Regions from separate parts of the Limosilactobacillus walteri genome, predicted to be linked through region 1. Evidence: riboswitches for the same ligand, from Rfam matches in the RefSeq annotation. Region 1 holds a riboswitch; the other holds the start of a gene.

What was found. Region 1 has a riboswitch for thiamine pyrophosphate ahead of thiM (hydroxyethylthiazole kinase). Riboswitches for the same ligand answer to the same signal wherever they lie in the genome.
Region 2: linked by a shared signal. The riboswitch ahead of DTK66_RS01355 (ECF transporter S component) and the one ahead of thiM (hydroxyethylthiazole kinase) in region 1 are both predicted to bind thiamine pyrophosphate.

Annotation. Positions count from the first base shown of each region.
Region 1 covers NZ_QORN01000059.1:684-10,160, reverse strand. Annotated here, with positions in the region: gene DTK66_RS10650 (DUF6933 domain-containing protein) at 1-1,596, opposite strand, end outside; gene DTK66_RS10645 (hypothetical protein) at 1,586-1,900, opposite strand; TPP riboswitch at 2,016-2,121, shown strand; gene thiM (hydroxyethylthiazole kinase) at 2,183-2,995, shown strand; gene thiD (bifunctional hydroxymethylpyrimidine kinase/phosphomethylpyrimidine kinase) at 2,988-3,812, shown strand; gene thiE (thiamine phosphate synthase) at 3,802-4,449, shown strand; gene DTK66_RS10625 (chloride channel protein) at 4,496-5,749, opposite strand; gene DTK66_RS10620 (glycoside hydrolase family 31 protein) at 5,942-8,248, opposite strand; gene DTK66_RS10615 (phosphatase PAP2 family protein) at 8,394-9,047, shown strand; gene DTK66_RS10610 (nucleoside hydrolase) at 9,074-9,477, opposite strand, start outside.
Region 2 covers NZ_QORN01000005.1:25,049-48,647, reverse strand. Annotated here, with positions in the region: gene DTK66_RS01450 (ROK family protein) at 1-345, shown strand, start outside; gene DTK66_RS01445 (GTP-binding protein) at 394-2,322, opposite strand; gene DTK66_RS01440 (universal stress protein) at 2,332-2,799, opposite strand; gene lplA (lipoate--protein ligase) at 3,003-4,016, shown strand; gene DTK66_RS01430 (hypothetical protein) at 4,136-4,543, shown strand; gene DTK66_RS01425 (hypothetical protein) at 4,540-4,998, shown strand; gene DTK66_RS01420 (lantibiotic ABC transporter permease) at 5,224-5,934, opposite strand; gene DTK66_RS01415 (XRE family transcriptional regulator) at 5,949-6,827, opposite strand; gene DTK66_RS01410 (MFS transporter) at 7,094-8,263, opposite strand; gene DTK66_RS01405 (PTS galactitol transporter subunit IIC) at 8,432-9,844, shown strand; gene DTK66_RS01400 (zinc-binding dehydrogenase) at 9,893-10,879, shown strand; gene DTK66_RS01395 (SAM-dependent methyltransferase) at 10,916-11,773, opposite strand; gene DTK66_RS01390 (helix-turn-helix domain-containing protein) at 11,784-12,197, opposite strand; gene DTK66_RS01385 (alpha/beta hydrolase) at 12,322-13,302, shown strand; gene DTK66_RS01380 (DUF1304 domain-containing protein) at 13,317-13,673, shown strand; gene DTK66_RS01375 (cation:proton antiporter) at 13,731-15,698, opposite strand; gene DTK66_RS01370 (magnetosome magnetite crystal formation protein family) at 15,925-16,266, opposite strand; gene DTK66_RS01365 (energy-coupling factor transporter transmembrane component T family protein) at 16,307-16,960, opposite strand; gene DTK66_RS01360 (ATP-binding cassette domain-containing protein) at 16,957-18,330, opposite strand; gene DTK66_RS01355 (ECF transporter S component) at 18,335-18,895, opposite strand; TPP riboswitch at 18,970-19,059, opposite strand; gene DTK66_RS01350 (sulfite exporter TauE/SafE family protein) at 19,236-20,021, shown strand; gene DTK66_RS01345 (Rpn family recombination-promoting nuclease/putative transposase) at 20,082-20,924, opposite strand; gene DTK66_RS01340 (glucose 1-dehydrogenase) at 21,061-21,816, opposite strand; gene DTK66_RS01335 (nucleoside hydrolase) at 22,052-23,014, opposite strand; gene DTK66_RS01330 (NAD(P)/FAD-dependent oxidoreductase) at 23,186-23,599, shown strand, end outside.

The DNA of each region.
Region 1 (9,477 bases):
CATTTTGAGAATCCGATTAATTGTATCAGTCATCGAAACTAAATCGAGATCTTTGTACAAACCTAATTTTATACCATAAAGGCAGATAAAGACTGCTCCCTGCAGGTTACTACCTGATAATTGGTATTGCGTCTTAAATAATTCACCCAATCGTTCACGCAATTCATACAGGTCAAAGTAATCATCATATTTATAACGCATAAGCTCTGCTTTTTCGGGAAGGTAGTACTGTAACCCTAATTGGTGATTATAAAGCTTGGCTAACCGTCCACAATCAGTAAGCAATGTTGAATAGACAATAAAAATCCCTTCCTCAAATGTTTCCCCAAGACTAATATCATCGGCCATTTGATTAAGATCGATTAAATGATAGCGCAATTCTTGCTCATCAATCCGATCTTGAACAAATTGTTCAAACTTATCCGCGTTTAAATTCAATTGCGGATTCTGCGTGTTAATTATTTGGTAAGCATGGCGAACTGGAATTATCCCATAGAGGCTTGCAAATGAAGCAAAATAATCATCAAGCATTAAGTCGGTTTGCCCATCAAAAATTGTTGGCAATTCTTTGCTAATAGTATTAAACATCAAGTCATTCGGATCAAACGGTTCATTATCAAAGTCATCATTCATAGCATCGCCCTGTTCCATGAGCGCAAGATAATTGTGGTAATCACTATCATCAATACCACCATTATCATGAACATATCGCATAAGGCGTTTTAATGCCCGTTCAATATTTTTTATTTCATTTCGCGATGAACCATGATATAACAGTTCTTCAACATTTGCACTATTAAAGTCAAAAAATGCTTGTAAATGATAAGCCAGCCACTCATTCAAATAGAACTTAAGATTACTTTCGTAGCCCTTTAAAGTTTTACTACTATATTTTGTCTGAATGTCAGTCAGAAAAATATCAAGAAGCTGGTTATTCAATTTTTGAATTTTAACAATTGCTTGATCAACCTTTTTTGAAGAAGCAAAGTCGTAATTAGTTGCGCTCAATTGATCCAGTTGATCAATAATTTTTTCAAGCTTGTCACGACTAGCCGGCTGCTTTGCTGGTTCAGCACCTCGAAGATTGAATGGTTGCGCGTTTTTTATTATTTCTACCGTGTTACTATCATCAATATAATCGTTACCCTGTCGTTTCATGATCGCTGTTAGTTGTTTTGAAAGGGCAACTTCCTCCGTTATATCAGCTAATGGTTTAGCATAGTCACGACATAGTAAAACTAGTGAGCCCATTTGAGAGCGATCAATTGTTTTGTTAATTTGCCATGCTTCACTAGCGGCAAGATACTCTTTAAATGCTTTTGTCGAAAGACCAAGATTAGTCCAAACTGCCCTTAAATTGGTTTCAAATCGTGTTTGAATTTGTTGCTTATTCTTGGCATTAACATTATATAAAACAACTGCCAGTGTCGTTGCATCATTTAGAAAAACCAGATTCTTTTGATGCTGAATTGTAAAGTAAGTGACATGCCATGAAAAAATAGAATTAGCTCGAGCCATAGCCGTTGTTTCATCATTTTCAGCTTGCTGATAATTGCTAAATAGGTTTTTGGCTTTTCCTGCTACATTAATGTACACTTTTTACCTCATCTTCCCGTACAACCATAACATTACCATCTTCTGGATTACCATATACGGTATATGAACCCTTGAGTTTTAGCTCCCGATAGTCATTTCCCGCATAATTTCCCTTTATCGTATAACAACCAGACTTTAATTCTCCAACTGGTTGAAATAATGCCGGAACCGGCTTTTTATCAGTCACGATGATTTCAAACTCGCCGTCAACCCCACCATTACTAAATGACAATTCACGCCCTGTCGCATCATCGATTATAAGAACTTGCGCTTTGTTGGTTGTCTGTCTTAATTCTTCTTGCATTGATATTCTCCTATTTTATATGTTTTAATGTCATTTTACAATCATCCCATCATTTTGCCAATTATCTTTATTATTAATTAGGCAATGAATGCGGTATACTATTAATATAAAATAATTATTGCATTAGGGGTGCCCATATTACTGGGCTGAGATATGCAGTGATGTATGGACCCTAGAACCTGTAAGTTAATACTTGCGTAGGAAAATGCGTATCAGAAGTTTAAATGCTCAAGATAGGCTTTTTTCACCTACCTTGAGCATTTTATTTTAAGGAGTTATTTAATGGTCAAACGTCAAATTAATTGGGCCCTTGTTGATCAACTACGGAATAAAAATCCAATCGTTCTTACCCTAGCGAATTTAGTAACAATTGATAAAGTTGCGGATGCAGTAAGTGCGATTGGAGCTTCACCAATTATGTCGATTGAGGTAAATGAAGCAAGTGAAATGGTTGAATTAGCAGACGCAATTACAATCAATCTTGGAACAATAAGTCAACAACAACTAACACAAATCAAAAAGGTTCTGCATAAGGCAAATTATCGTAAACCATTAGTTCTTGATCCAGTTGCAGTTGGCGCAGTTTCCTCACGCTTGAAAATAGCGCAAAATTTACTAAAAGAATTTCACTTTGATGTCATCAGAGGAAATGCCAGTGAAATAGCAGCACTCATCGGTGACGTTGATAATAAAAGCCATGGAATTGATGCAGGCGCAGTTACTAACCAAGTACATATTGCTGAATTATGTGCCCGTCGTTTTCACGCGATCGTAATTTTAACGGGTGAAACCGACATCATTACCGATGGCCAAGTCCTATATAAAAATCCATTTACTGCTGAAATGCTCACCATAAACGTAGGAAGTGGTGATATACTTTCGAGCCTCGTAGCCGCCTTTCTTGGCACTACTACTAATACCTGGGATGCTTGTATTGTGGCTACTGTTCTTATGTCGGCTGCTGGTGTTCTTGCTAATCGCTATTCAGCTGGTCTTGGTTCGTGGCAAGTTCAATTTTTTGATCAACTCTCAATTATGGATGCTAACTCTTTATTAGATTTTTTAAATGAAAGCGAGGAAGATTACCTTGATTAATGATTACCCTCAAACCTTAACAATTGCAGGCACTGATAGCGGTGGCGGTGCTGGGATTCCAGCTGATGTAAAAACAATGCAGATGCGAGGAGTATATGCAGCCATGGTCGTTGTTGCCGTTACTGCGCAAAATACTCTTGGTGTCCAGGATGCGATGCCAATGCCAGAAAAACTAATTGATGAGCAATTTGCCTCAATTGCAAGCGACCTAAAAATTCGTGCCTGCAAGACCGGGATGCTTGCTGACCCCCTAAGAGTTAAGACCGTGGTACGTAACCTTAAAAAATATGACTTTGGCCCGCTTATCGTCGATCCAGTCATGGTCGCCAAAGGTGGTGCTAAATTACTAAGTGATGATGCAATCACAATTGTCCGTGATCAACTATTGCCCCTTGCCAGTCTGATTACGCCTAATATTCCCGAAGCATGTGAGTTGACGGGGATAACAATTAAGGATAAAAATGATATTAAAAGAGCAGCTAAGAAGCTTCAAGACCATGGTGCCAAAAATGTTTTACTAAAAGGCGGTCATGCCCAAACGGATGATCGTGCTGATGATTACGTTCTGTTTGAAGATGGAAATGATTTATGGTTGACAGCGCCACGAATTAAGACTAAAAATACACATGGGACCGGTGATACGATTTCTGCTTGTATTACCGCCGAAATTGCCAAGGGTCATTCAATGGAGCAAGCAATTATGATTGGTAAAACATACGTAGAAAAGACGATTCAAAAAGGTATTAACGTTGGTCATGGTCACGGTCCATTGAATCACTGGGTTAAAGTTGAAGGAGACGATATAAATGGTATTTGATCCACAATTATTACAAGTATATCTAGTTGGCGGTACACAAGATGTTCATAATGATGTAGATGCTTTTCTGGAAAAAGTTGAATTAGCAATGCAAAGCGGCATTACGGCCTTTCAATATCGGGAAAAAGGTAACTCAAACTTACGACCAAATGAACGGATTGACCTTGGCTTACAATTACGAGAATTGTGTACAAAATATGCTATTCCATTGATTGTTGATGATGATTATCGATTAGCACAGCAAATTAATGCTGATGGGGTTCATGTTGGGCAAAACGATACAAAAGTAGATCAAGTCTCAGTTGCTGTTGGTCACCAGATGTTTATTGGTTATTCATGTAATACCCCTGCTCAAGTTGAACATGCTAACTTAATGGACTTTGTTGATTACGTTGGTTGTGGTCCGGTATTTCCCACCAACTCGAAAGCTGATGCTGACCCTGCAATTGGCTTAGGTGAACTGAAGCATTTAAATACGTTAAGTCACCACCCGGTTGTTGCAATTGGTGGTATCACTAAGGAAAATATGCAAGCAGTTCATGACACCGGTGTTGCAGGAGTGGCGGTAATTTCACTAATATTTGATAGTGATGACTTAGTTACGACAATTAAGCAAATGAAGGCCCTTTATAAATAAGAAAATAGCGATTTAAAATGATGGTACCCATCATCTTAAATCGCTATTATTTTTTGGTTATTTCTTGAAGCCATTTTGAAATTCCAATTGAAATAGCTACCCCAATCCCTAAAGGAATAAATGCCGTAAAGTTAAGGTGACAAACTTCAAATAACATAAACAAGGCCATTAGTGGCGCCTGTTGGGAAGCTGCTAAAAATAAAGTTGCTCCTATTACTGCACACTGCGTTAACGTTACGAGAGGGAAAACCTGAACATAAGGAATGCCGAGAAAAACACCAATAACCGCCCCAGCTGCAATCGATGGTGTCAAAGTTCCCCCATAGCCCCCGCATTTGATTGTAAACAAAGTAATAATTACCTTAGCAAATAGTCCGAAAAGTAAAGCTAGCAGGACTTGTTTATCAATCGTGGTCGTATTCATCGCCAACTGCGCTAAGCCCCGTCCATTTCCCATAATTTGCGGGTAAAAAGCAGCAACTATCCCGGTTGATAATGAAAGTAGTGGTAATTGCCAAAATAAATATTTATTGGTCACCCGATGAGCAGATGCAATTTTAACGCCGCGCTTAAACCACGTTCCCATAACACCTAATAAAAGGCCAAGGACAATTGCAAAGGGTACCGTAATTAATGAAAAGTTCCGACTACCAACAATATAATATGGTTCAAACCCTTTTAAGATTGAGCCGATCATCGTTGCAATCACTGACATGATAAGACTAACAGAAACTGACCGTGCATTGATACGCCGGTATAGAATCTCTAAGCAAAACACAGTTCCCGTAATTGGAGCAATATAGACCCCTGCAAATCCTGCACCCGCTGCCGCTGCTACCAGCAATCGCTTATCCTCTGCATCAAGGTGAAACCACCGAAAACGTTCAAGGGTACTTCCCCATTTTTGGGCAATTGCTGCACCTGCTTCCCGTGGTGCCAGTTCTCGACCGATAGAATTTCCGGTACCAACAAAAAAGATCTGTGTTACAACGTGAATCAGCGTTTTATCTAACGGCATTCGTTTACCGTTTAGTGCATTTTTAATGCTAACCGGATGATAACGGCGCTGCAATAAATACCACACAAGAGCTGCAATTACACCACCGATGAAGACTGAGATAAAGCGATGTATCGGGAATATATTGATATTAACAGGCATTTTATTGGTTTCATTAAAGTTCAAAAAATAATGCTCAGTTATATCAAGAATCGCGCTCAGTACTAATGAACTAAAGCCAACGATAATTCCAAGAGCAACAGTAGCAATTGCTAATGGAATATTTTTTTGTGTCTCTTCCATTCTCTCTCTCCTACGTAGAAATAAATCATTCCTAGTTTATCATGAATAGTAAGAAAATGATAATTAGCCAAGTTAACTCAATTTAAAATATTATGTAAACTAAAAAAGGTCTTGCTTAGTTCTCAATATTAAAAGGCTGTTAATGTTCATAAAGACAAACACTAACAGCCCTTTTAACTAGAGAGAAATTTTTTATTGTTGAATATACTTTTGTGTCTGGTTATCAAATATAAAAGTATACTTTTGGTTAGCAGTTTCTACAAAAATTTTTTCATATAATTTGCTATATCCCGCATTAGTTAAGGTAATGTCAACTTGATCACGATCTACTTTAACGTGATAAAGGTTATATTCTCCATCTTGGTAGGCAAAATCAATGCCATTATCTTGATAATGAACATAATTACCCTTTTCTCCATATACCCGGAAAGTCATCGTTTGATCGGGGGCATCACTAATATGATTTTTTGCAGCTCCCCACGGCAAAATCGTGTCTTTTCTTACAAATAATGGTAGCTTATCTATCGGTGCCTTGACTAAAAGATTACGCTTTCCTGAATATTCTACACCATTCCAGAAATCAATCCATTCACCTGCTGGCAAGTATACTGCCCGAACGTCTTGCCCCTCTTGAACAATTGGTGCAACTAATAACTGATCACCAACCATATATTCATCGTTAATTGTTCTAACAGTCGGATCATCATCATAATTTAAGACAAGTGGCCGCATAATTCCTAATCCCGTCTTTGTTTCCTGATAGCTGAGATCATAAAGGAATGGTATAAAGCGGTACCGAAGTTTAAGATACTTTCGGTAGATTGATAAGGTAGGTTCGCCAAACACCCATGGTTCTTGTGATCTTGTTCCCATTGATGCATGGTTCCGATAAAGCGGACTAAAGAGCGCTCCTTCAATCCACCGAGTTAACATCTCGGCTGTTGCATCTGCCCCAAAGCCACCAATATCGGTGCCAGCAAACGTAAAACCACTCATACTTAAGTTACATAATTGCGGAATCATCATTTGAAGGTGGGGCCACAGACTTTGATTGTCTCCGGTCCAGACAGTTGAATATTTCTGAGTGCCTGCATAAGCTGCCCGAGTAATCACGTATGGTCGTTTATGGCCATACTTCTTTAATCCTTGATAGGCCGCTTTCGCCATATTATGCCCGTAAACATTATGCATTTTTTTATGGGTTGATTTATCATTGCCGTCACTAAAACTAACATTATCAGGGATATCGCCTTCAAAAGTAGCTGGTTCGTTCATATCGTTCCAAATCCCACAAGTTCCACTATCAACTAAAAACTTGCAATTATCGGCCCACCATTGTCGAACTTCTTCTCTCCCAAAATCTGGAAATACGGCGTCCCCAGGCCAAACCTTATTAACATAGACTGTTCCATCTGGATTCTTGACAAAGTAGCCTTTCTTTAGTCCTTCTTTATATATCTGGTATTTTTTATCCTGTTTGACTCCTGGATCGATAATCGGCATTACCCGAAATCCCTGGTCCCTTAACTTATGAATAAATTTTTGCGGATCGGTAAACTTGTCCTTATTCCAGGTAAATACACGGTAGCCGTCCATATAATCAATGTCAAAATGGATAACATCGCATGGTAAATCGTTTTCTCGTAATTTATTAGTAATTTCTTCTACTTTAGCAGGACTAACACTATATCCCCATCGTGATTGCTGATAGCCAAGCACCCATTTTTGCGGCAACGGAACGCGCCCTGTTAGATAAGTATAATTCGTTACGATGTCTCGTAAATGCTGTCCACCAATAATATAATAATCAAGATTTCCGGCAACTGCCGAATAGTAATAATAGTTAGAATTTTCTTTACCAAGATCAAAGTGACTACGATATGGGTCATCAAAGAATAACCCATAGGGGTGGCCATCTTTTAACCCTAACATAAATGGAATTGATTTATACAAACGGGTAAAACTTTCTACCTGAGGGGCAGGATTATCCGTGTTCCAGTTGTCATACTCATAGCCTCGTTTATTCAAATAACCAGTTTTATCGCCTAACCCATAAATTTGTTCATTCGTAGCTAAGGACTTAATTACTTCAAAATATGTCTTATCCTGATCGCTTCCTCCAGCAACATCATGTCCTTCAGCAGCTATTAGTTTTGCATGAGCTTCATCTAATCCACGATCAATTGGTGTCCGCTTTCCCCGATAATCAATTACTAATGGATGACTATCCTTATCATAAACATCAATTTTTTCATCATCATAAACTTTAACAATTAATGATGACGTTAGTAATTCGAGATGGTCACCTTTATCAAATAAATTAAAATCAGTCTTAATAGTCTTATTACCTTCAATCGCATAAGATTGGCCTTTTTCGCCATAATCTTGAAATACACGAATGATTTCTGGTGTAATGACTGATAAAATCAAGGAGCTTTTTTTATAATTAATGGTAATCTCTTGGTCAGCGATAGCATACCCACTGATTTGATTATTCATAATGTTCATCCTTCCTACATTGATACTATACTATTATTGTAGCGCGTTCTTTTTTAATGTAAACGTTTTCTTATCGATGAAAGCTATAATTACTAGTAAATGCTATAATAGATGGTAATTACAAATAATAAACGAGGCATATAAAATGCATAATAGACTAAGAGTTAATATTGGGCTAATTTGTTGGTTTCTATTTAGCATAATATTAGTAAATATTATAGAAAAAACACAGCTAATTTCGTTAATTGACAACTGGGGGTTCGCCTGTACTCAACCAGTTACACAGTTAAAAACAATTATCCTCACAGAAATAACGTTTCTTGGCGATCCGGTAACTGTGGGGATCGTTACAATTGGGCTAATGCTGTTCCTCTGGCGCCGAAAACAACCTACTGATAGTGTTTGGTATGGTATGCTTCAATTTTTAGGCTATTGTCTGGTTATATTGGTAAAGTATAGTGTTGTTCGTTTACGTCCCACCCATAGGTTAATCAGTGTTAGCGGATATAGTTTTCCGAGCGGTCACACATTCTCTACAGTTATTTTTGTTTTTACTATCTTAGCGCTTACTATTCCGCGCTTAAGTAAACATTGGCAAAAAATTTTATATATATTTTTGGGTATGCTCTGGATTTTGCTTATAATGTATTCAAGAGTTTATCTTAGAGCTCATTTTACAACCGATGTTATGGGAGGATTTCTTTTAGCCCTTGGTTGGTGGTTATTAATGAATACTCAACGAAAACGATTTTTTAACTGGTTAATAAAACCAGTACGAAAAAATAGGAGCGTGAGATAATTATGCATCTCACACTCCTATTTTTCTTATCTTAGTAGAGCCGTCTTGCCAAGATTATCCATTAATTTGAAAAACTCTTTCTTGTTAGTCTTCGTTACTAGTGACAGTGGTCGGCCGTTGTCGTTTCGATAGGTCCGACCAGCAGCCGCGCCACTAGTTTCAACACTTGCTTTAACATCTTCAGTTTCTATCAGGTCAGGATATAAACTTGATAATGTCGTTAGCACATCCCATAGGTAGTAAGTCGAATCGGCTTCATCAGCTAATACTAATGAATAGCCTTGACCAATTAAGTCTATTGCTGGGAATTTACGGAGACTTGCCCAATGTAATCGCAGTTCACGAGTTAAGGGAATTTCTTCAGTACTTTCTAAACCAACCATTTGAATATCTAATTTTGAAGCAAACACACGCTTAACTGCTTCAGGAT
Region 2 (23,599 bases), on a different contig from region 1:
GATACGTGTGACCTAACAAAGAGGACAGATGGACGACGTGTTTTTGAAGAAATAAACCGTCATAATCCAGTCGCGTGGTCGCTTTTTGAAAGTTTTTGTCACCGCATTGCTGTTTTGATTTTAAATGTGCAAACAGTTGTTGATTTAGAACGGGTTCTTATTGGCGGAGGAATCAGTGCTCAACCGATTTTAGTTGAGGAAATCAAGCACCAGTTTAGTCTTTTGCAAGAAGGAGACTACCGCCTTCATGATGATGTCACGATGCCAGAGATTATGGCTGCCAAGTTTGGCAATGAAGCAAACTTACTTGGTGCATTATATGGACTATTACTAACAATTGAATAATAAAAAATCGCAGTTCTAATGGGAAGTTAAACCACGAGAATTGCGATTTTATTTTCTATACGGAAAATGTGCCATTGAGGGAACTTCATCCCATGGCACGGGGAAGCCTGCTCCATGAGCACAAAATACTGAATCCGGCGTATTATCTAAATCAGCTACTGGGTCGTAGTTAGCATTAGTAATAATTTCCGCAGCATTGTGACACGGTTGGTAACCATCAACAACTAGGTCGAGCTGGCCTTGACCATGACTATATGCTCGTACTTCTGCTGCATAGTCTCTCATTGAAGCAACAGGAGCCTTACCAGTAATCACTGCCATTTGGTTACCGTTAGGCTCACTAAGCTTAAATGTCCCATGCATCTGCTGAATATCATTGATTGCCCGGCCGACTTGCTCGTTTGGAATAGCAACGCGGAATGAATACCATGGCTCAAGTAATTGACAACGGCCTCGTTGCTTTAGCTCCATTAGCCCCTGACGGACAGCGCGCCAGCTAGCTTGGCGAAAGTCACCGCCTTCTGTATGTTTGATATGGCCGCGGCCGCCAATAAGAGTAATCGCTATATCAGTTAGTGGTGCTCCGATCAAGACCCCGCGATGATCTTTGGCTTGGAGGCTTGTTAAAATTTGGTGCTGCCAATTACGGTCAAGAATATCAAGACTACAGTCGCTAGTGACTGTAATTCCTGTTCCGCGTTTGCCTGGCTCTAATAATAAATGTGCTTCAGCATAATGACGAAGGGGTTCAAAGTGACCAACTCCTTCAATTGAATCAGTAATTGTTTCTTGATATAAGACGGTACCCTCATTAAAACTAACTTGTAGATTATAGTGTTCTTTAAGTATTTGCTGCAGAATTTGCAGTTGAACTTCTCCCATTATTTGAACATGGATCTCCTTGATATGCGGATGCCAGGATACTTGCAACTGGGGATCTTCGTCTTCGAGCTCTTTTAAGGCTTTAAGGCAAGCATGAAGATCAGCATCAGCAACCTTAACTGCATAATTTAAGACCGGTTTAATTAGTGGGGCAGGCAGGTCTGCGCATGAACCTAGGCCTTGCCCTGGATAGGTAGTGGTAAGGCCGGTAACAGCACCTACTTGTCCGGCAGGGAGCGCTTGACAGGTTGTGAATTTAGCTCCATTGTATATACGAATTTGGTTTACCTTTTCATCATTTAACAAGACGGTTTTCGCTGCTAGCGTACCTCCCGTTGTCCGGATCCAACTGAGCCGGTTTCCTTTATCATCATGGGAAATCTTAAATACACGGGCGGCAAATTCAGAAGAGAATTGCGAAACAGTGCACCACTTTGCAAGACCTGTGAGCAAGTTATTGATCCCGCTTAGTTTAAGAGCTGCTCCTGTAAAGCAGGGAAACACTTTTCGTTGCTTAATCAGGAGTTGAATCGTTTGCTCATCAACTTTACCGGTGTTGAGGTAATTCTCAAGGACAGAGTCGTCTTGCATTGCAATATTTTCTAGCGTTTCGGCAGATAAGTGATCAGCGAATTCAAGGCAACCAGTCGAAAACTCAGCTTGTAGTTGATTAATAACCGCAGATGGATCAGCCCCGACAACATCACTTTTATTAATGAAGATAAAGGTCGGAACAGCGTATCGTTTAAGCAGCCGCCATAGTGTTCGTGTATATCCCTGAATCCCATCAGTTGCAGAAACAACTAAAATAGCATAATCAAGGACTGGCAGGACTTGCTCTGTTTGACTAGCAAAATCAACGTGTCCCGGGGTATCTAAAAGCGTTAGTGTGAGATCGTTATAAACTAGTTTTGCTTGATGAGTAAAAATAGTAATCCCGCGTTGCTTCTCTAAGGCATTGGGGTCAAGAAAAGCATCGCCATTATCAACCCGGCCTAATTTACGAATGGCCCCTGTTTGATACATTAGCGCTTCAGTGAGGGTTGTCTTTCCAGCATCAACGTGGGCAACAATTCCAGTTACGATTTGTTTCACCACTGTCACCTATTTAACATGGTCATTTTTACGAACGACAAGTACGTCACAATGTGCCATCCGACTGACATAATGAGTAACAGAACCAAGGACAAATCGTTCGAGGCCGGAAACGCCGGTCGCACCAAGTACAATTAAGTCGGTATTATGGTCAGATGGGAATTCGTGTGCAATTACTCGTTTGGGATTGCCGAAACGAATGTGAACATTGACATCTTTAACCCCGGCATCAACTGCACGCTGCTTAAGATCGTCTAACCGTTCTTTTGTAGTTTTAACAATATTATAAGTTTCCTCATTACTTAAGGCTGCATTACTATAGCCATCGGTTAATTGGGTGACTTGTACAATCCGTAGAATATCTAAACTAGCATGATTGCGTAATGCCGAATCAATTGCACTCTCTAGAACGTTACTTGTAACTTTTGAACCGTCAACGGCAACTAGAATATGTTGGTATTGGTATTTTTCTGTCATAATACGACACCTCCGAAAGTTTATACCTTTATTATAAAATGTTTTTATCGCAAAAAGCTGTAAAAAAGAAAGTATTTTCTACTTTATCAATAAAATGTTGCAAACGCTTTCTAAAAGACGTAAACTACATTTGGATGAATAAATGACAAAATATTAATTTTAGTCTATTATTGTTGATGTTTTCACAAGAGAGGTGCTGTAATATGCGTTTTGTTTCAATGACTTCCCATAATATTGGGATGAACTTAGCAACCGAACAATATTTGATGAACAATAAAGATTTTGGCAATGAGCCGCTAGTCCTATTCTATTATGAAGAACCATGCATTATTGTTGGACGGAATCAAAATACACTCGAAGAAATCAACCATGATTACGTTAAAGAACATAATATTCGGGTAACCCGTCGTTTATCAGGTGGCGGAGCTGTTTATCAGGATTTGGGAAACTTGTGCTTTAGTTTTGTAGTGCCGAGCGATAGTGAAGAGTTTGGCGACTTCAAATCATTTACCCAGCCAATCGTGGACGTTTTACACCAAATGGGAGCCACGACTGCCGAAGTTAGTGGCCGGAACGATATTTTAGTAGACGGAAAGAAATTCTCGGGGAATGCAATGTACTCGCGGAATGGTAAGACATTCTCCCATGGAACTCTGATGCTTGATGTCGATCTCAGTGTTGTAGCAGATGCTCTTCACGTAGCTAAGGATAAGATCGCTTCTAAGGGAATTAAGTCAGTACGTTCAAGAGTTACTAACCTTCGTCCATATTTAGATGAAAAATATCAAGATATTGATGTTCCAACTTTCCGTGATGAGTTAATCAAAGGTCTTTTTCATGTTGATAATTTAGATAAAATTAAAGATAAGGAATATATCGTCACCCCAGAAGATCAAAAGGAAATCGACAAAATCTACGAACAGTACTATAACAACTGGAACTGGGTTTACGGTAAGTCCCCAGAGTTTACGATTAAGCGTCGTAAGCACTTTGAGATGGGAACAATCGATGCGCGGTTTGACGTTAAAGATGGAATTATTAAGAATGTAAAGTTTTATGGTGACTTTTTCGGCCCGCAAGATATCAATGGATTAGCCCAGCAGTTGCAAGGTGTAAAATATGACCATGATGCTATTGAAGAGGTCCTTAAAGAAGTTGGTACACAACAATATATAACCGGGATTCCGACTGCAGAAATAGCTGACTTATTAGCATAATTGAGCTTTTAAACGGAATTTAGTAGAATTAGGAGTGTGATTAATGTCACATTCCTTTTTAATTAATGAATGTGATAAGGCGCTGTTAGAGCGAATAAATAGGAAAGTTGGCACATTTAATGAAAAATAGGGAAAAAGTTGTTATTGTAACGTCAGTAGCAGCAGTAATAGCATTAATTTTAGATGCGGTTATGTTCGTTCAACATGGACAAAGTTTAACTTCACCGATGGTTTGGCCACGGTTAGTGTTCTTTATTATTTTAGCAGCAGCAGTTAGCGGATTAGCTTTCTTAAAGATGCGGTTTTGTGGCTATGCTACGGTCTTAGTAAACTTATACTATGCAATTGCTAGTTTCGCCGCGTTCCAAATGGTTAGTCCACGGATGAGTGCTTACGGATTGTTTATTCAAGCATTTAGTATTGTGGGGATTTTAGTTGGAGCAGCCGGTGTTTATTACGGGGCCAAGCAGCGAGCTGATTATACTAAAGATAAAATTGAAAAAATGAAGGAGCAATTGAAAAAATGAAAATGTCAGTAGCCGATTATTTGTCGCAATTGACGAGCGATCAGGTTGTGACGGAAGAAGTCGAGAAAACAGCTGCACAAGCACAACAAAAAACGGTTTTAACAACTGCAATAAAATTTATGATTGAACAGTTGGATACTGGTCACCTTGGTCAATATAAGATGACAATTAAAATGAAGAAAGGCGATCCGGTTAACTTTCAATTAGAAACAAACTTAATTAATGTACCAATGGCAGAAGCGGAGCGACTTGATAGTAAATTGCTAGACAGTGAACTGGAATACCCGGTAAATCTCTATCTGGTAATGGAGAGCGAGGACATTAATAAGTCTGGACTACGCATTGATGAATTGGCAAATGAAACTGATCAGGGTGGTAAAGTGACTGAATTAGTTACTAAGGCCCAAGAATGGATGGCCGAACACCTTGCAGATATTGTCGAAGCACGTGCATAATATTTGCATTAAATGGGTTGGTATGATAAATTATAATTTGCGATGAGTCGAGAGGTCTGGTAGCGACCCAAAGAGCTATCATTGACATTTTGACAGTGGAGCACATTAACTCACCGGATTGTGAGGTGCTCGGTTAGTTGCGAAGTGGACATCGTAACTAACCTGAGATAGTATCAATACACCAAAAGAGCGTTATGACATTTAGTGTGTCGTAGCGCTCTTTTTTTACTTCTTTAATTTGTAATAAATTAAAATGAGGAATGGAGAGATGGTGATAATCAAGGTTACACCGAACATGATTAAATGATTGTCGCTAAAGTGATTTATATTTGCGTAGATATAGTAACAAGGAAAGAATTTTTGAATGGTGGTAAATAATTTCGTAAAGCCGTTAGTTAGAGAGAAAGAATTCCAAGGAATTATGAAAAGCATAAGGATAAACATGATTGGTGTTCCCCCTGCATCAACAGTCGGCGTGTCAAAGATTATGCCAATGGTAAAGCCGATGATGCTTAAATAAATACCAAGAATATTAATAAGGAGGATACTGACCAAATTAACTGCCGTAAATGTAATAGCGCGAAGAATTACGGCAAGAAAGATAATAATTGCAGTAATTAAAAAATTGACAATTAGTTGGGTGATTAACTGGGTGAACATATAGCGCCAAATTGAATAGTGGCTGATATGAGTTTGTAGAAGGTAGAATTGTTTACCGCTACTAATTCTTTTGCTAAAAGTAACGATAGAATTGCCAAGGATACCCATTAGAAGAGCAAGTAATAATAAGCCAATTTGATATTTCTCATCATGTGAAACTACTGGAGCAATAACCTTAATCATAAAGAGATACCAGATACCCGGTAATAAAATCGTGAATAATATAAATCGACTGTTACGTAAAACTTGTTTTAGTTGGATTGTTGTAATACTCATATGAAAAACTCCTATTAGTTGACTTGCCGATACCATTGTTCAATGGTTTGATTATGCTGATGAATCTCTTTGACAGATATATCATGACTTATTTGGCCGTCTTTAAGCAGTAATACGCGGGAGAAAAACTTATCAATTTGATTAAAATCGTGGGTGATAACCATGATGCTTCCTGTGACTTGGTCAATGAATTGCCAAAAGTAATCAATTGATTCTAGATCCATCCCGACTGTTGGTTCGTCTAAAATTAACAGTTTTGATTGGCGAAGGGTACTGATAATTAGGGAAAGACGTCGCTTTTGTCCACCGGAGAGTTTTGCAACCAAAGTGTTTTGCTGAGCTTTGAGGTTAAAACGTTCAAGGAGGCGGTTGATTCTTTCTGGATTATGAACCTTATTGATTCGAGTTGCCAAAGCAACTTGCTCTTTGACTTTTAGCGCAGGAATTAATAAGTCATTTTGGGGCATAATATTAAGAAAATCCTTCTTATTGATTTGCCACTCAATAGTGCCGCTAGTTGGTGTAAGAGCATTTTCGATAATCCTGACTAAGGTCGTTTTACCGGCACCGTTACTACCGAGTAGTGCAATTCGTTCATTATTAAAGATACTAAGGCTGACGTCTTTAAGGACAGGAGTATTAAAATTCATTGCGACATGTTTGAGTTGTAAAATAAGGTTATTGTGGTTAGGAATTCCTAAAATTAGGTAATCTAAAGACACTTTAAAAATCCGTGCTAATAAAATAAGTTTATCGATGCTAGGATCGGCATCACCGTTTTCCCATTTGGAAACTGCTTGACGGGAAACATAAAGTCGCCTAGCTAACTCTGTCTGCGATAATTGTTTTTCAGTACGTAGTTTGAGTAATTGTTGGGGAAATGTGTCTTGCATCGTAAGGCTCCTTTGTAAAAATCTATATTTAGAATTTTATTGCTGATATTAAAAAGGTCAATAGAATGCCTAGCAAATAGTGGATGCTCAACTTGCTACTGTTAGTTGCGGTGATATTTCCCGGGAAATAGGGTGTGATATCCTGTAAAGCAAACAAAAAGGGCTCAAGTGTCCGGCCTTTTCGAACGCTAGAGCTCTTGATGTACTGTGCTATAGAGTATTCAACTATATAGGATAGGGGTCTCATATCACAGTTCCTTGATATTTTAATAGTTGCGCATACCGGTATATCGGCGGCTGAGAATAATTACAAGCACGGTGGCCAAAAGTCCGTAAAGAGCACCAACATATCCTAAATTACTCATTGCCGTAAAGGTAACAGCTTGCGAAGCAGTGAATGAACCTAAAGAAATACCAATATTGGCAAAAATGGAATTTAATGAGGAAGCAAGATCAAGTGATTGCGGATACTGCTTTTCAGCAATGTCAAGGAACATTAACTGGGTAGACGAACCATAACAAGAAAATGCCACACAAAGAACGGCGACAATGATAATTGCACCCCACTTGAATGGAAGGGCAGGGCCGAAGATAAGAAATAAAACAGTCATGGCTGCATAGATCCCGCTAAGCCGATGGACGCCACCGCGATCAGCAAGATAGCCACCGAATTTATTACCAATGATGAAGAAAATCCCCATTCCAAATAAGAGCCAGTTCAACCAAGTATTATCAAAGCCCATCTCGTTAGTAATCAATGGACGAATATAAGTGTAGACCGTATAATCAGCCGCACAGACGGCGACAATAAAGCAGACGCCAAGAATAATCCGCGAGTCCTTAAAGAGGACAAATTGTTTACTAAGGGTGCTCTTGAATTGTGGCGTATCTCGGGGAACTAGCCAAATCAAGGCAATAAAGACGATAATCGTAATAACTGAAATCATCCAAAAACTATCATGCCAAGACAGAGTGGTACTAATAACGGTGCCGATTGGAATTCCAATAACCGAAGCAATACTAAAACCAGCAAAGACCCACGAAACTAGACTAGCTCGTTTTTCGCGTGGAGCAACATAGCTGGCCATTACTAAAACCATTGAAATAATTGCTCCGGCAACACTAGCGGTTAAAATTCGTGATAATAGCATTGAAATAAAATTAGATGCCATGGCGGTCCAAGTGTTGCCAATAAAGAAAATAACCATAAGAACTAATAAGACATGATGACGACGCCAGCGACTTGCCATGGAAGTAATAAGTGGTGTGAAAATTGCATAGACTAAAGCGAACACAGTGACAAGCAGTCCTAATCGTCCTAATGAATCATGATAATCATGAGCAACGTCTGGTAAAACGCCGACAATCATATATTCATTACATCCGAGCATAAAGGCAACAAATACAAAAAGAATTGCCTGCAAACGATACTTCATAAAAGACAAAACCTCCTTAATTATGTGAAAAAATCAAACTCATCATATTGTAATCAATTTGGTTCTCGATTGCTAGTAGCAAAACAGCAGAACATTTAACTTGATTAAAACGCTTACTTTGACGAGAATGTAAATGATAATGCTTTTTAGTGAGAGGTGACAAGGAGAATGCTTAATAGTGTTAATGAAATTTTTCATACGTTTGGGGCAAGTGTCGTAGTTCCAATAATTATTTTTGTGATTGCTCTATTACTGCGGGTAAAACCGCGAACAGCAATGATGAGCGCATTTTATGCTGGAGTTGGTCTTACCGGATTTACGTGGATTATCTCTGAGTTTACGCCAGTTATTACTAAAGTTGTCCGTCAAATGGTCAATAATACTGGAATCAAATTACCAGTTGTTGATATTGGGTGGGAAGCGGGCTCATTGGCCGCTTTTGGCTCGACGGTGGGGTTAACCTTTTTTGTTTTTGGTTTGTTAGTTGAGCTGGTGCTTTTTATTTTGGGGATAACTAAAATCTTTCTCCCTTCTAACATTTGGAATAATTTTGGCTATATGATTTGGGGAACATTAGCATTTTATGCTACTCATAATTATTGGTTATCATTAGGCCTTGAATTTTTTATGTTGCTTTATTCCTTGATATTAGCTGAAATTCAGGCTGATCGTTGGTCTAACTACTACGGAATTGAGAATACAACTGTTGATGCTCTTCATAATATTGAGCAAGTTGTGCCTGCTATCTTACTTGATCCGCTCTGGAACTTACTCGGATTTAATAAGGTTAAAATGACGCCGAAAGATTTTAAGAAGAAACTCGGTGTTTTTGGCGAACCGATTACAATGGGGATGCTCTTAGGGCTGATTTTGGGAATTCTCGGTAATTTATCGTCATTAGGGACAATGCGTGCTTGGGGCCAGATTACAAAAGTAGCGGTGCAATTAGCAGCCGTTATGGCGATTTTCCCGTTGATTACCAAGGTCTTTGCACAGGCATTTACGCCGTTATCCGCAGCAATTGATGAGCAGCAAAAGAAAAAGACGCATGCTAAACAAGATAATCGTTATGATAAAAAACGGTGGTTCTTAGCAGTCGATGATGGTGTTGGTTATGGGGAATCTGCAACGTTGATTTCGGGGATTATTCTTATTCCGATTATGGTTTTAATGGCATTTATTTTGCCAGGAAATAAAACATTACCGGTTGTTGATTTGATTGCAATCCCGTATATGGTTGAATCAATCGTTGCGATTACCCGTGGAAATATTCTTAAGGTTGTTGCTACAGGTGTCGTGTGGTTTAGTCTCGGATTATATGCTGCTAGTTGGCTAGGGCCAATTTATACTGGAGCAGTGGCTCATTATGGTGTTGCTATTCCAACAGGGGTCGTAATGGTGACTAGTTTTAACTTAGTTGCCCGGCCGCTAAATGCCCTCGTATTTGCTGCTTTCATTTCCGAAAATCCGCTGTGGATTACATTAGCGATTATTATTTATCTCGTGCTATTATTTGGGTTACGCAAGTATCGTCCACAAATTTGGCAGTACCTCAATAAGATGGCGGCGAAGAATGCGTAGGAGAAGTGCTATAATATAACTTATAAAAAATAAGGAAGGCGCGATGTTATGAAAGCATTAGTTGTAGATACACCGACAGATAGTTCAATTGAGCAGTTAAAAATCAGTGATGTTCCAGTTCCGCAGCCAAACGATGATGAAGTGCTAGTTAAGGTTCATGCGGCAGGACTTAATCCGGTAGATTATAAGATCGTTGAAAGCGGTGTGGATGCGTGGACCTATCCTCATACTTTAGGATTAGATGTTGCTGGCGAAATTGTTAGCCTTGGCAAGAATGTAACTAAGTGGCAGGTGGGAGACCGGGTCTCCGGACATAGTGATTTAACAAAAAATGGCTGTTTTGCTGAGTATGTTGCGGTCCCAACATATGAGCTTGCAGAAATTCCTGCAACAGTTACATACACAACGGCCGCCAGCTTTCTTTGTGGTGCATTGACAGCATACCAAGCGGTTGAACGCAAGGCTAATTTTGCTACTGTACGAACTGTACTTATTCATGCAGGTGCTGGCGGTGTTGGAAGCATCGCAATTCAATTAGCTAAAAGACATGGCTGTAAGGTTTTTACGACCGTCTCCTCTAGTAAAAGGAAATATGTTGAACAATTAGCGCCTGATGTGATTATTGATTATCAAACAGAAAATGTTACTCAACGATTGAAGGAATTAACCAATGGCTTAGGTGTTGACTTAATTATTGATACAGTTGGTAAACGTGAGGCGGAAAAAGATTTGCAACGCTTGGCTTATAATGGCCGTTTAGTGACAATTGTAGATGTGCCATCAATTACTGACATGCCGATGTTTGCTCAAGGATTAGGAATGGATGTAGTCAATCTTGGTGGCGCGCACCTAAGCGGCAACCAATATCAACAAATGGACTTAGGACGGATGAATGCGGAAATGCTTCAGCTTGTTGCTAATGGTGAAGTCAAGGCTTTAGGGATTGATGTGTTGCCATTTGAGCAAATTATTGAAGGGTTAAAGATGGTAAAGAATCATCAAGTTATTGGTAAAGTTGTCGTAAAAATGGATTGAAATAAAACGAGGTTGGAGAACTAATCCGACCTCGTTTTATTTCGCTAAATAAATTTGTTCATCAATCAAATCAAATGAATGTAGATTGGCATTAACCTTTTTTAGGGCATCATCTTGACTAAGATGTGCTTCTTGCCAAAACTTCTTTGAATTAGTGGCGCCATCTTTTTCGCCAATTACTAATAATTGCACATTAGGGTAATTTTCACGCAATAATTGAAGTACTTCCCAATCTGTATTTCCTTTATCAGGAGCCCATGACATAATTACGTACTTCACCTTATTGCCGTATTTTTTGATGGCGGTTAAGGCATCTAATTTTTCAATCGTAGTAACAGGATGTTTGCCAGTTTCGTTTTCGTTAACCCATTCTTGACTATCAGTGGTATAAATTTCTTGAGAGGCGTTATTATTACGGAGCCCCTTTGAAATGTAACCATTACCAGCCATAATTTCAAGAATTGGTGCGCTAGCAAGATAGTCAGATAACGCTTTGGCAAAAGGAGCATTAACGTATGACCACATTCCGTACGTGTCTTCGAGATAATCACGGAAATTGCGTAATGACTGATCGAGCTTAGGTAATGCGTCATTATATTTATTCCATAATTTATCCCCGCGCGGATCGCCTGGTGGGAATTCGGCATTAACTTGTTTAAAAATAGTATCTTGGATGTTATCTGGTAGCAATAAGTGAGGAAGAGGTTGCGGCAAAAGACTGTTTTTTAATAAACGATCACTTTCCAGTACATTATTAATCAGATATTTTATTGGGGGAAAACTATCGAAGAGTTCTCGATATTGGTTTAATTCTTGAATGTAGGCGGGCTCATTTACCGCTTGATGGGCCTTTTTAACCCTTTTTTTGAGTTGTTTTAACTTTTTCGGATTCATTCTGAACTCCTTATTTCAATTTTAAATTTAATTGTTCTTGCTTCCCATAGAAAGTATCAGTATCACGACGGTTATGACGTCCTTTTAGGTAGCCATCAATTAATTGAAAAATTTCGTAGCGGTCATCGCTAGAAAGGACGGTTTGATTAAACGATAGATTTTTACTCGAGAAGAATAATTTTGCAAGGTCAAAATCATCGCGGTCCGTTTTTCCCGTCAAGTAATCGAGACTAACATCAAAGAATTCTGCTAGTTTCCGTGCTTCAACGTATGATGGGGTTCGAATGCCGCGTTCCCAGTTTCCGATTTGTGAAGCAGTATTTGGTTTTTCATTTGGGCCGAGATTTTCATTGAGGTGTGTTGCTAACTCTTTGAGGGTGATTTTTTGTCCCTTTCGAAGAGCTCGCAGACGTTCTGGAAACATTAGCTCACTTCCTCCTTAAATCGTATCACTTTCTATTTTAACATTAGCATGTGGTTTTTGAGTAAAAAGAATATGCAAAGTAACAGAAAGTGTGCTACACTATCCGCATTGACTAAAATATGACATGGGGTTAATTAATTTGAAAACTAAAAGTAAAAAGAGAAGTTGGCATCCCTGGCGGTGGCTAACTGGTATTGTCGTAGTATTAATCATTGCAATCTTTGCAGCGAGTTGTTACTTTTTTTCTGTCGCGATGGTACCGGGACATAAGGACTTCATTAATAATTCAACTAAAATTGCAAAGAGCGACCCGCTCTACAATCAAAAAATGTGGTTTAAACATGTAAAAAAACAGCAATGGACAATGGAATCAGCAACCGATAATTACCGGTTAGTGGCTGATTATATTCCAGCAGCTAAACCAACAACTAAAAACGTGGTTATTGCTCACGGCTTTATGGGTAATAAGGAAAAAATGGGTGAATATGCCGCCCTTTTCCATCAAATGGGGTATAATGTTTTAATGCCAGATGCGCGGGCACACGGTCAAAGTCAAGGGAAGTATATCGGCTATGGCTGGCCTGAACGTTATGATATTCGAAAATGGACTAATAAACTAATCCGTCACAATGGTAATAACAGTCAAATTGTCATTTTTGGAGTAAGCATGGGTGGGGCTACGACAATGATGACTAGTGGAATTAAGCTTCCTTCCCAGGTGAAAGCATTAGTTGAAGACTGCGGGTATACTAGCCTTAATGATGAGTTGAACTACGAGGCTGGTAACTTATACGGCATTCCTAAATTTTTACGGGTACCATTAATTAGTACAATGAGTTTAATTAATCGCACCCAGAATGGCTTTTTCATCCGGGATGCTAGTTCAATCGATATGCTGCATCATAACCATCGACCAACACTGTTTATTCATGGGGCAAATGATAATTTTGTACCGACAAAGATGGTTTACCGTAATTACCAGGCAACTAAAGGAAAGAAAGAATTATGGGTAGTTCCCGGAGCGGGGCATGCAAAGTCTTATGCTACTCACCCGGTTCAATATCAGCGACATTTGGCCGAATTTTTAAACCAGTATATTAAATAGTTGGAGGAGAAATGATGCTTGCAATTATTGTTACAATGTTTGTCGCAATCGAACATATTGGAATAATGGTGCTTGAGATTTTTGGTACACCGGAACAACAGGCAAAGGCATTTGACTTGCCGCTTTCATTTACTAAACAACATGAAGCCCGTGTTTCCTTTGCTAATCAAGGAATTTATAACGGTGCCTTAGGAGTGTCGCTAATTGCAGGATGGATCCTGTTTAGTGGCGCAACGTTAATCTTGGTATGGCAAATGCTGTTAGTTTTTATTATGGTGGTTGCACTGTTTGGCGCCTTGACTGCAACAAAAAAGATTATTTTTATTCAGTTTTTACCAGCACTAATTGCTTTTCTATTAACAATTTTCTAATAAGAAAGGACATCTCAATTGGGAACCATCGTAGTACCCAAGATTGAGGTGTCCTTTTTAGTCTAATGATTGAGTGTAAACTAACTCATCGGTTGATATTTGCTCGTTTAGGGCATTGGCTAACTCTTGTGAAAATTGATCATCTGCTAGTCTCATTTGAACATAGCTGTGTTCTAATTGAAAGGCTTCAATGAGTAATGATGTAACTAAATCGGTATCCATTGAGGTTTCGTGAGAAAAGATACGCTTGCGTTGGAAGTAGGTTCGCATCACCATTGCAACTTCATTAGCATTTTGTGGTGTTTCAACCGAATGCAAAAATTTATCAATATCGCGATTGATAATTGTAAGAATGTCAGCGGTATGAGCACGTTGCTCATCGGTTAGCTGGAAGTGTACTGGATGATCTTCGTGATTACGCCCTTTTTTCTTTAGGAGGCGTTGGCGCATGAACCGCCATTTAATTCGATGCCAAAGAATTACCCAAAATTCAAGAAAACTATGCTTATTAACAAGGAAAGCTGACCGTGTAACGAAACCAACTAAAATTTTTGTTTCACGATCTGAAATTTTGCCTTCTTCGTTAAGGCGATCAAGCGTTGCTAGTTCGACTTGGTGTGCCTTTCCCATCAATTGGGTATAGACATCACGATTAAATTCATGGTATTGAGTCATTTGACTGCTTAACTGGTCAATAACAATAGCTTTTTCTGGCGAGTATTTTTCAGATGAACGTAACTCGTTAATTGCATACTGGACGGTCTTAACCAATTCTTTTTGGAATTCGGCCTTAGAATAACTTTTTGACTTTGGCGGCAACAAGATCGGATAGCCAACCGCTCCGACTGCGATACTAATAAGAATAACAACTGCAGCGATTAAAATCATAGAATTACGAAAAGCAAATTGTTGGTTATTAATTAGTACGGGTAAGGAAAATGCCAAGGCAAGGGTAATCGTTCCATGGATCCCCCCGAGCGCCATTAGCAAACTATCACGATTGAGGTTAGATGAATGGATATTTACTAATTTGAAGCGCACCCATAAAAAGCGTAACGCGGTTGTTATCAGGTAAATAGTTAAGGCAAGAGCAACAATTGCGCCGAGATTTTTCCACGAGGTCCGTCCTAGTACCTGTGGGAGCATTACTCCTAATAGGACAAAGACTAATCCGTTTAACGCGTCGCTGATGATATTCCAAATAGTCGTTGTAGCCATTTGAACCTTTGTTGAGGTAAGGCGCATCCGATCATAAAGAATACTATGAATAACTCCGGCTGCTACAACAGCAAGGATTCCTGAAAAATGAAATTCTTCGGCAAGCCAGTAGATAACGATCGGCGTCATAACATTGATTGGGATAACGATTGAGCCAATATCAACGTGTTTACGCATTAAGCTAATTCTTAAACTAATTAAAAGACTTCCTAAAATCGCACCAAAGATAATGCCACCAAAAAAGACATAGACAAAAATCCAAATTCCATGACCAATTGAAAATTGTCCGGATTTATATGTTTCAAGTGCCAAGTCTAAAAGGACGATTCCTGATGCATCATTAAAAAGCGATTCATACTCTAGTGCCCCATTAACGTTTTCTGGAACCTTCATGTTGGTAGTAATCGATTTAACGGCAACTGCATCTGTCGGTGTCACAATTGCGGCTAGCATAAATGCTAGGGCAAGGGGGAAAGTTTCTGGGAGCGTTGCGTGAAGAAAACCACCTGTAATTAGGACTGTTACCAAAGCAAGTGCCACCGTCATGGATAAGATGGCTTTATAATTGCTGGATAAGTAACGGAAAGATTGATTTTGTCCATCGTTAAACATTAGTGGTGCAATAACGACCATCATAAATAATTCAGGATGCATTGTAAAGTTTGTCGCTTCCGTTGGTAGAGATGCTAAAAGGATCCCTGCAATAATTTGATAGATTGATAGTGGAATTTTAGGGTACACCAAGTGGACAACGTTAGCTGTAACCACTGCGGTTAGGAGTAGGATAATACCTAAAATCATCCCCATTAGATAATCACCTCGCTTAAAATTTTACACAAAACGGGAGTGGGACAGAGCTAGCTTGCTAGTTAGCTTTCCCATTCCCGTCGACGTGTAGCTAGCCTATTTGGAAGGATAGCTAGATTGAAATTCTAATATCAGCGCTTAACAGTCAGGCTGCACTGTGTCATATTGATATGAGAAAGAGGCTGAGTATGTTATTCTCGGCCTCTTAAAATTGTTACTGTTAAATTTATTCTCGTCCAATGAGCATTTTAACAGCCATCGCGATATTGTAAATGAACAGTAAAAGGGCTAATAAAAGAGCAAATGTTAATAGGATACCGAATAATGCACCACCATGAAAATTAGCGGGATTAAACGAAAATACGCTAAAGACTAAGATTGCAGCAATCACGTACAGGAGAGGAAAAATTTGACTCCAAAAAGCGTAACGCGCATTCTTAACAATATTTGGCCGATTACTACTCTTAGCAATAATCCAAACAATTAACGGAAAAATAACTGGCAAGAAAATGATGCTTAGGTATGATAAAGCATTAACGATACGGTCAGTTAAATTATAATCGTTCAATGTATCAGTCCTTTCTTTTCTTCTATTATCGCATGCTCTATTAGGGGAGTGCAATTACAATTATTTGAATGAGGATAATTAAAGTGCTTGTGATTACCCAGTCACGAGCAGTAATCGGAATATTAATGGTCCTAGTTCGTGCCTGTCCTTCAACAAAACCGTGAGACTCCATTGCCTGTGCTAGTTGATCTGACCATTGAAGCGCGACTAAAATTGCCTTGAAGTATAAAGTTGGCGACCACCAATGCAGGGTCACTCCGCGCATTTGGCCAGCTATATAGATTGTTGTAACTGCTTGTTTCATTTTCGGAATTAAATTAAGAGCTGCTAAGACCCCATAGGCATATTTACTAGGTAAATGACAATTTTGTTCTAATGACCGGGCTAGGGCTAGCGGATTAGTAGTAAATGTGAAAATTGTTCCCAAACTGACATACATATATAACCGACTAAATAAAACCAAACCATAAAATAAACTATGACCGGGACTAAAGAGTACGATGGTGGTAAAAATGGCAATTGCTGGAAAAAGCGGAATAAAGATTAGCCAACAAAATTGCTGCCAGCGGAAATGATAATGAATTAACAGGACCAGACATACGGTGATTACGATTATGTTTACCCATAATTTATTAGTAAAGGTTAATTCAAGTGAGAGAAATAAAATAAGAAATAATTTTAAGCTAGGATTCATGAATTACCTCCGCAATACTTAAGTTGCTGATGATTCATTTCTAAGTGGTAGTCGATGAACTCATCCAGACCGTTTAACTGGTGACTTATAATCAGCAGTGTCTGCGGATATATTTTACGACTAGCGGTGATGAGTTTTAGAACCGTTTTAAGCGAGTCTTGGTCTAATCCAGTAAATGGTTCATCAAATAATAGTACCTCTTGTCCCATCATCAGCATCAGCAATATCTGTAGTTTCTTTTTCTGTCCTCCGCTAAGGGAATAGATTACTTGCTCTTCTCGTCCTGCTAAGTCAAGCTCAGCTAAAGCTTGTTGAATTTGGCGGCTAGTAAAATATGGATTGTGACCATTTTTGCGGCTAAGGTTTAATTCTTCGCCAACGGTAACGTTCAAAAATTGATCATTAGCATGTTGAAAAATTAAGCCGAGTTGCTGATAGTATTTCCTGGGTGATATTTTTTGAATATTTTGATTGTTGTATGTTATGGTTCCTTGATATTTAACTAATTTGGCAATTGCCTTTAAGAGGGTTGACTTGCCAATTCCATTCGGCCCGGTTAAAAGAGTTGCTTTATTTTTTAAGAGGGCAAGCGAAGCGGGGGTCAATAAAGTCTTATCACCTTGTTTGAGTGATAACTTAGTAAAATTAATAATTGATAATGATGTTGCTGGTGGTAGCGATGTCTTAATAGAAGAACGATTATCTTGTAAAACCTTACATCTTTGGGAGGCTGATAATGTTGAAATTTGCCGATTCTTTAGCTGCCAGACAAGCGGATTAAGCTTTTGGTAACCGTGAAGATCGTGATCAGTAATAATGATGGTTGTATGGTTTTCTTGATTAATCTTTAGTAACTGTGCAAGGATCAATTGGCGGTTTTCTTCATCGACATTGGCAAATGGTTCATCTAACAAGAGAATAGATGGCTGCATGGCCATGACAACTGATAAAGCAACTCGTTGCTGCTGCCCGCCAGACAGGGTTGAGATTAGCTGGTTAGCTAGTGCCTCAACTTTACCGAATTGTAGGGCATTCTTAACTCGTGAATCAATTTCAGCGGAGGGAACTTGGCAATTTTCAAGGGTAAATTCTAATTCATGACGGGGCGTATCAAGGGCGAACTGCATTAGTGGATCTTGAAACAGCATGCCTATGCGGCCGTTGGTAGATATCGAAACTGTTCCTGTAGTTATTTTGCCCCCATGTTTTGGCAATAGTCCAGCAATCAATTTCAGAAGGGTTGACTTGCCGCTTCCAGAAATACCTGTTAAAAGGTGAATTTTTCCTGACTTAAATTCTGCATTGATATTTTCTAAAATGGGCTGTTTATCAAATGCAAATGAGAGGTTGTTAAATAGTATTTTTTCCATAGGTTTATTGCTTGATTAAGTGGGCGCGTTGTAACATATTGGCAATTAATTTAACGATAATACCAGAAAAGACAAACACTGAAATGAATCTAGCGATTAACATGGTTATAAGCATTTGACCACTAAAGTGACTATAGCCATTTCTAAACCAATCCCAGCCAAAAGTAACAAGGGTTAACGTAAGCGATGAAATTAGAAGGGTCAGCCAGTTATAAGTCCTGTAAAACGTAAAGGTAAAACCAAGTTCTGCCCCGAGGCCTTGAACAGTTCCAGAAATAAGATTGACGGCTCCCCATTGATCACCTAGCAGCATTTCAACGACTGCACCAAAAAATTCACCAAGGAAAGCGGCCCCTGGTATGCGAATGAGAAATCCGGCAAGCGGTCCTGCCATACACCAGATTCCCATGGTAAGGTCATTAGCCATCGGACCGTAGCCAATCGGGGTTAATAAAATTGTCAGACCATTATAAATGAATCCAGCCGCAAAATAAATAACGCCAAAGATAATTCCAATTAGCGCAAGTAGAATAATGTCGCGTAAGTGTAGTTGATGTTTAGCCATAATAAAACTCCTTAATTACTATAAGGGTAAAAAACTCCATGACAAAAACATCATGGAGTCAAAAGTTTAATTAAGTTAATATCACTGAATCTCCCTTCGCTGGTATTAACCAGAGCAGGTTCAATGGGTATTATCTCAGCCGAAAGGCACCCCAGATAGTTATTTTCATCATTATGATAGCGAATATTATTTAAAAATGCAAACATGAAAAGAAATAGTGAAAGGACGAAATAGTCCATGCTCATTTATTATTTTACAAAAAATCTAGTAAAATTTTTACACTCGATTTCAAAAGTGGTTTAAAATAAAAGTTATTAATTAAAGGGATGGTTATAGATAAATGGGTGGAATAACTTTTATTTTATTATTATTTGGGATTGGAATCCTTTCGGGAATTGTTAGTGCTGCTGCCGGATTAGCTTCGTTAGTATCTTACCCCTCGCTCTTGGCACTAGGATTGCCTCCAGTAATGGCCAACGTTACAAGTGCTTTCTCTACAGTTACGGGGAATTACAGTTCCGTTTTTGCATCATTTAAAGAGTTGAAAAATAATCGCCGCCAATTATGGCTAATATTACCATTGGTTTTTGCCGGCTCGATTATCGGTGCTTTTTTGCTCTTTGCAGTTCCCGGTAAATTGTTTGCTGAGTTAGTGCCGCTATGTATTGCCTTAGCGGGAATTATTTTACTTTTTCCCCATCATCCTAAAAAAGCGGCCCCAACAATGGGGGCTAATAGTAAACTTTTTGGTAAGTCACGGATTAGCCAATTTTTCTCAATTATTGGAATTTTTATTGTTGGAATTTACTCAGGCTTTTTTAATGCCGGAGCAGGAGTCTTAATGCTGACTTTGCTCACAGTAATAAATAGTCAAAAGAGTTTTGCCGTTAATAATGCTTTAAAAAATGTTGCAATGACAGTTACGAATACGACTTCCTGGATTGTTTTTGCTATTGAAACGACAATTTATTGGAACTATGTGATTCCGCTAATGATTGGGAATGTAGTTGGCGGCTATGTGGGACCTATTATTGTCCGCCATTTACCTGGTCGCTTAATGCAGGTAATAGTAGGAATTGGGGCGCTAATCTTAGCTGGATCACTTGTAATAAGAAATTTGATGTAGAAAATAAATGAGTCATTAGCATTCGATGAGTTTGAATGTTAATGACTCATTTTAAATTGTTTAATTCTGTAAATATTTAGTTGCATCGGCATCGGAAAGATTGAAATTGCTCATCACTTTTTGCTTAATAACGGCTTCATCAATGCCAAGGTCACGAAGGGTATGGATAAGAGCATAAATTCCTTTAGTCTCACCTTTTTCTATTCCTTCTCGGCGCGCATCCATCAGTTCCAGTTCAAACTTCATAAAGCCCCGTCTCCTCTCTGGATCTTGCTTTACTCTGACAATCTCGTTCTGAATCTTAGTAATGAATTTACTTCTATTGTCTACTTGATTGCGCATTAAAGCAAGAAAGGTTTTTATCGGTTCTTCGTCTTGCGCAAATTCTTTTGCGAGGGCGTTAAAGACTACCACCGTGCGTTGATCACCGAGCTTTAAGGTTGAATCACGGAGGCAAGTATTTTCAAAGGTGTACCGTGCCCAGCCCCGGCCGTAGTAGTCGAAATCACAAAACATAATGACATAGGTTGGGTGATCACTTAGGTCTTGGTAATTTTTCCCGGGTAATAATACGCCATGATCGATCTGTTCTTGATAATACCGTAAACGATAAGGCAGGTTCTGTTTATCTGCTACCTGCATTTCAATGACAATAATATTGCCGTGTTCATCACGGACATAAACATCATATCGAACGCGACGGGCAGCAACTACATTAATGTCCTTTTGTGTCACCAGCTGGATAATCTTCTTGGCCTTTAAGTGCGGCAATGCCCGATTGATCAGTTCCAAACAGATTTCCTTATTTTCCATCACCATCCCAAATAGTGGGTCGCTGGTAATCGTCATCGTTTCCCATTTTGCTAATGCCGTTGCGATATTCTTTGCTAAATTTGTACACATAAGTAATTTCTCCCGTACTTTATTCTTGAGGAAGACCCTCTAAAATATATATACGTAAAAAATTACCCTTTGCACTTTTTAAAATAAAAATCCCCAGAATTCTTCATTATGAACTCTGGAGATAATTTAAATCCGATTATTGAGCAGTATAACCACCGTCAGCAACAAATTCAGATCCGGTGCTAAAACTAGATTCATCGGAAGCTAAGTATAAGGCGAGGTTAGCAATTTCTTCTGGCTGACCAAGCCGGCCCATTGGGTGTAGACTAACTAGGTGGTCATTTGCTTTTGGATCATCCTTGATGAGATTATCAACTAATGGTGTTGAAACATACCCAGGGTGAATTGTGTTAACGCGGATATCATATCCCTTACGAGCACAGTCAAGGGCAGCTGATTTAGTTAAAAGTCGAACACCACCCTTAGACGCGTTATAAGCGAAGAGGTCAGGATCACCAATTAAACCTTCAATTGATGACATGTTGATAATGGAGTTTTTCTCACCATTATTCTTCATAGCTTCAATTCCCAGTTTAGTCCCCCACATTGTTCCTGTAAGGTTAACGTCGATTGTTTTATCCCAGATTTCGGCGTCAGTCTTTTCAATATCAGCGTATTCTGCAATTCCGGCATTGTTTACGACGATATTAAGCTTGCCAAAAACTTGAACGGTTTGACGGATAACACGGTCCCAATCACCCTTGCGAGCAACATCTTGCTGGATAAAAATGGCATTGTCACCTAATTGATCAGCAACTTTCTGACCTTCATCCATTTTGCGGGCAGTTAAAACAACTTTGGCGCCTTCTTCGACAAATTTTTTAGCAACGGCAGCCCCAATACCTTTTGAACCACCAGTAACAATTGCAACTTTATTATCTAAACGACCCATTGATTAGACACTTCCTTAGAAAAATCAAAGTAACCATTTACAAATTTAATTATAACAACTCCCAATAAAAAACGTGAGAATAACGACTTTCTTAAAGCAAATAAAAAGAAAGGGAGCGGGAAATAACCTTCTCGCCAATCGCCCTGTGGTTATTGGCCGTGTTATCTTGTGATGGTTCGTTAAAATAGAAAAAGCTAGGAGAAAAACTTGTTTCTCCCAGCCTCTTCTTACTTTATTAATTTTCTTTGAAAAGGTTAGTCAAATGATCCATGAAGACCTTGAGATAACGTTCTTTGTCAACATTAACAGCAACCTTAACATTAGGGTTATCGTCGTTTAACTTAGCGTTATCACCAATTGTTCGACCATAGTAAGGTCCTTCTTCGTAAACAACTTTCATGAACAGGCTGATTGTTGTAACAAATGATGGATCGATACCAACACCAACGGCTAATGGATCATGCAGAGCACAACCACGCTTATCAATGTCTAAGTTATAGTAAGCGTCAATGTAGAAGTCAGTAATATCAGCGTAAGCCTTACCTGCTTTGGTTCCTAATTCACGCCATTGCTTAGTATCGTCCTTAGTAAGTAATGTTCGTAAAGTAACATCGAGGCCAACCATAGTAAGTGGTAAGTTAGACTTCATTACTTCGTCAGCAGCCTTAGGGTCTTGGTTAATGTTAGCTTCTGCTACAGGAGTAACATTACCTTCAACAGTTAAAGCTCCGCCCATAAAGGTTACGTTACCAATAAGATCAGCAATTTCTGGATCCTTCTTAAGAGCAGCCGCAAGGTTTGTCATTGGACCAGTAGGGATAATAATTAAGTCCTTACCGTACTTGTGGGCAGCTTCAATATAAAAGTCTACACCAGATTGTTCTTCAATTGAACGACTTGGTGCAGGAAGATCAACGTCACCAATACCGTTATCTCCGTGAATGTCCTTTGATACCTGCATTACATCGAAATGGTCACTTGTACATGAATGTGGGAGGCCTTTGAATACGGGGATATCAGTGTGCCCTAATAATTCCAATAACTTAAGGCTGTTTTCCGCACAAACATCTAGTAAGTTGTTACCATATGAGCTAACAATTCCGATTAGATCAACTTCGGGATCAGCGAGCGCGTAAGCAATTGCTAAAGCGTCGTCAACACCAGTATCTAAGTCAAGAATCATTTTACGTTTTGCCATTGTAGTTCCTCCAATTTAAGTAAAATTTACTACCTTTACTTAATATGTTAATTTAATTTGCGACTAATTACAAATAAAATTTGGTACCGCTTACGAATTTTTGGAAAAACTTTGCAATTTTGAAAATGCTATAATAGTTTCACAGATAAAAGTGAAAGGAATAAAAGAAAAATGGCAGATCAAATTTATGATGTGACAATTATTGGTGGGGGACCGGCAGGAATGTTTGCTTCATTTTATTGTGGACTTCACGAATTAAATGCTCAATTAATTGAAAGTTTACCGCAATTAGGGGGCCAGGTTGGCGCGCTTTATCCAGAAAAACAAATTTGGGATATCGCTGGAATGCCGGGAGTTACTGGTCGGAAACTTATTGCTAAACTTACAGAACAGATGGCAATAGCGCCGATTGACCAGTATCTTGGTGAGACAGTTGAAGATGTAATCAAAGAAGATAATGGTACATTTACAATTAAATCTGCTAAGCGAATATCTCACTCTCAAGCAGTTATAATCGCGCTTGGTAATGGGGCTTTTACCCCACGTAAACTTGCTTTAGATGGAGCAGATGCACTTGAGGGGCAA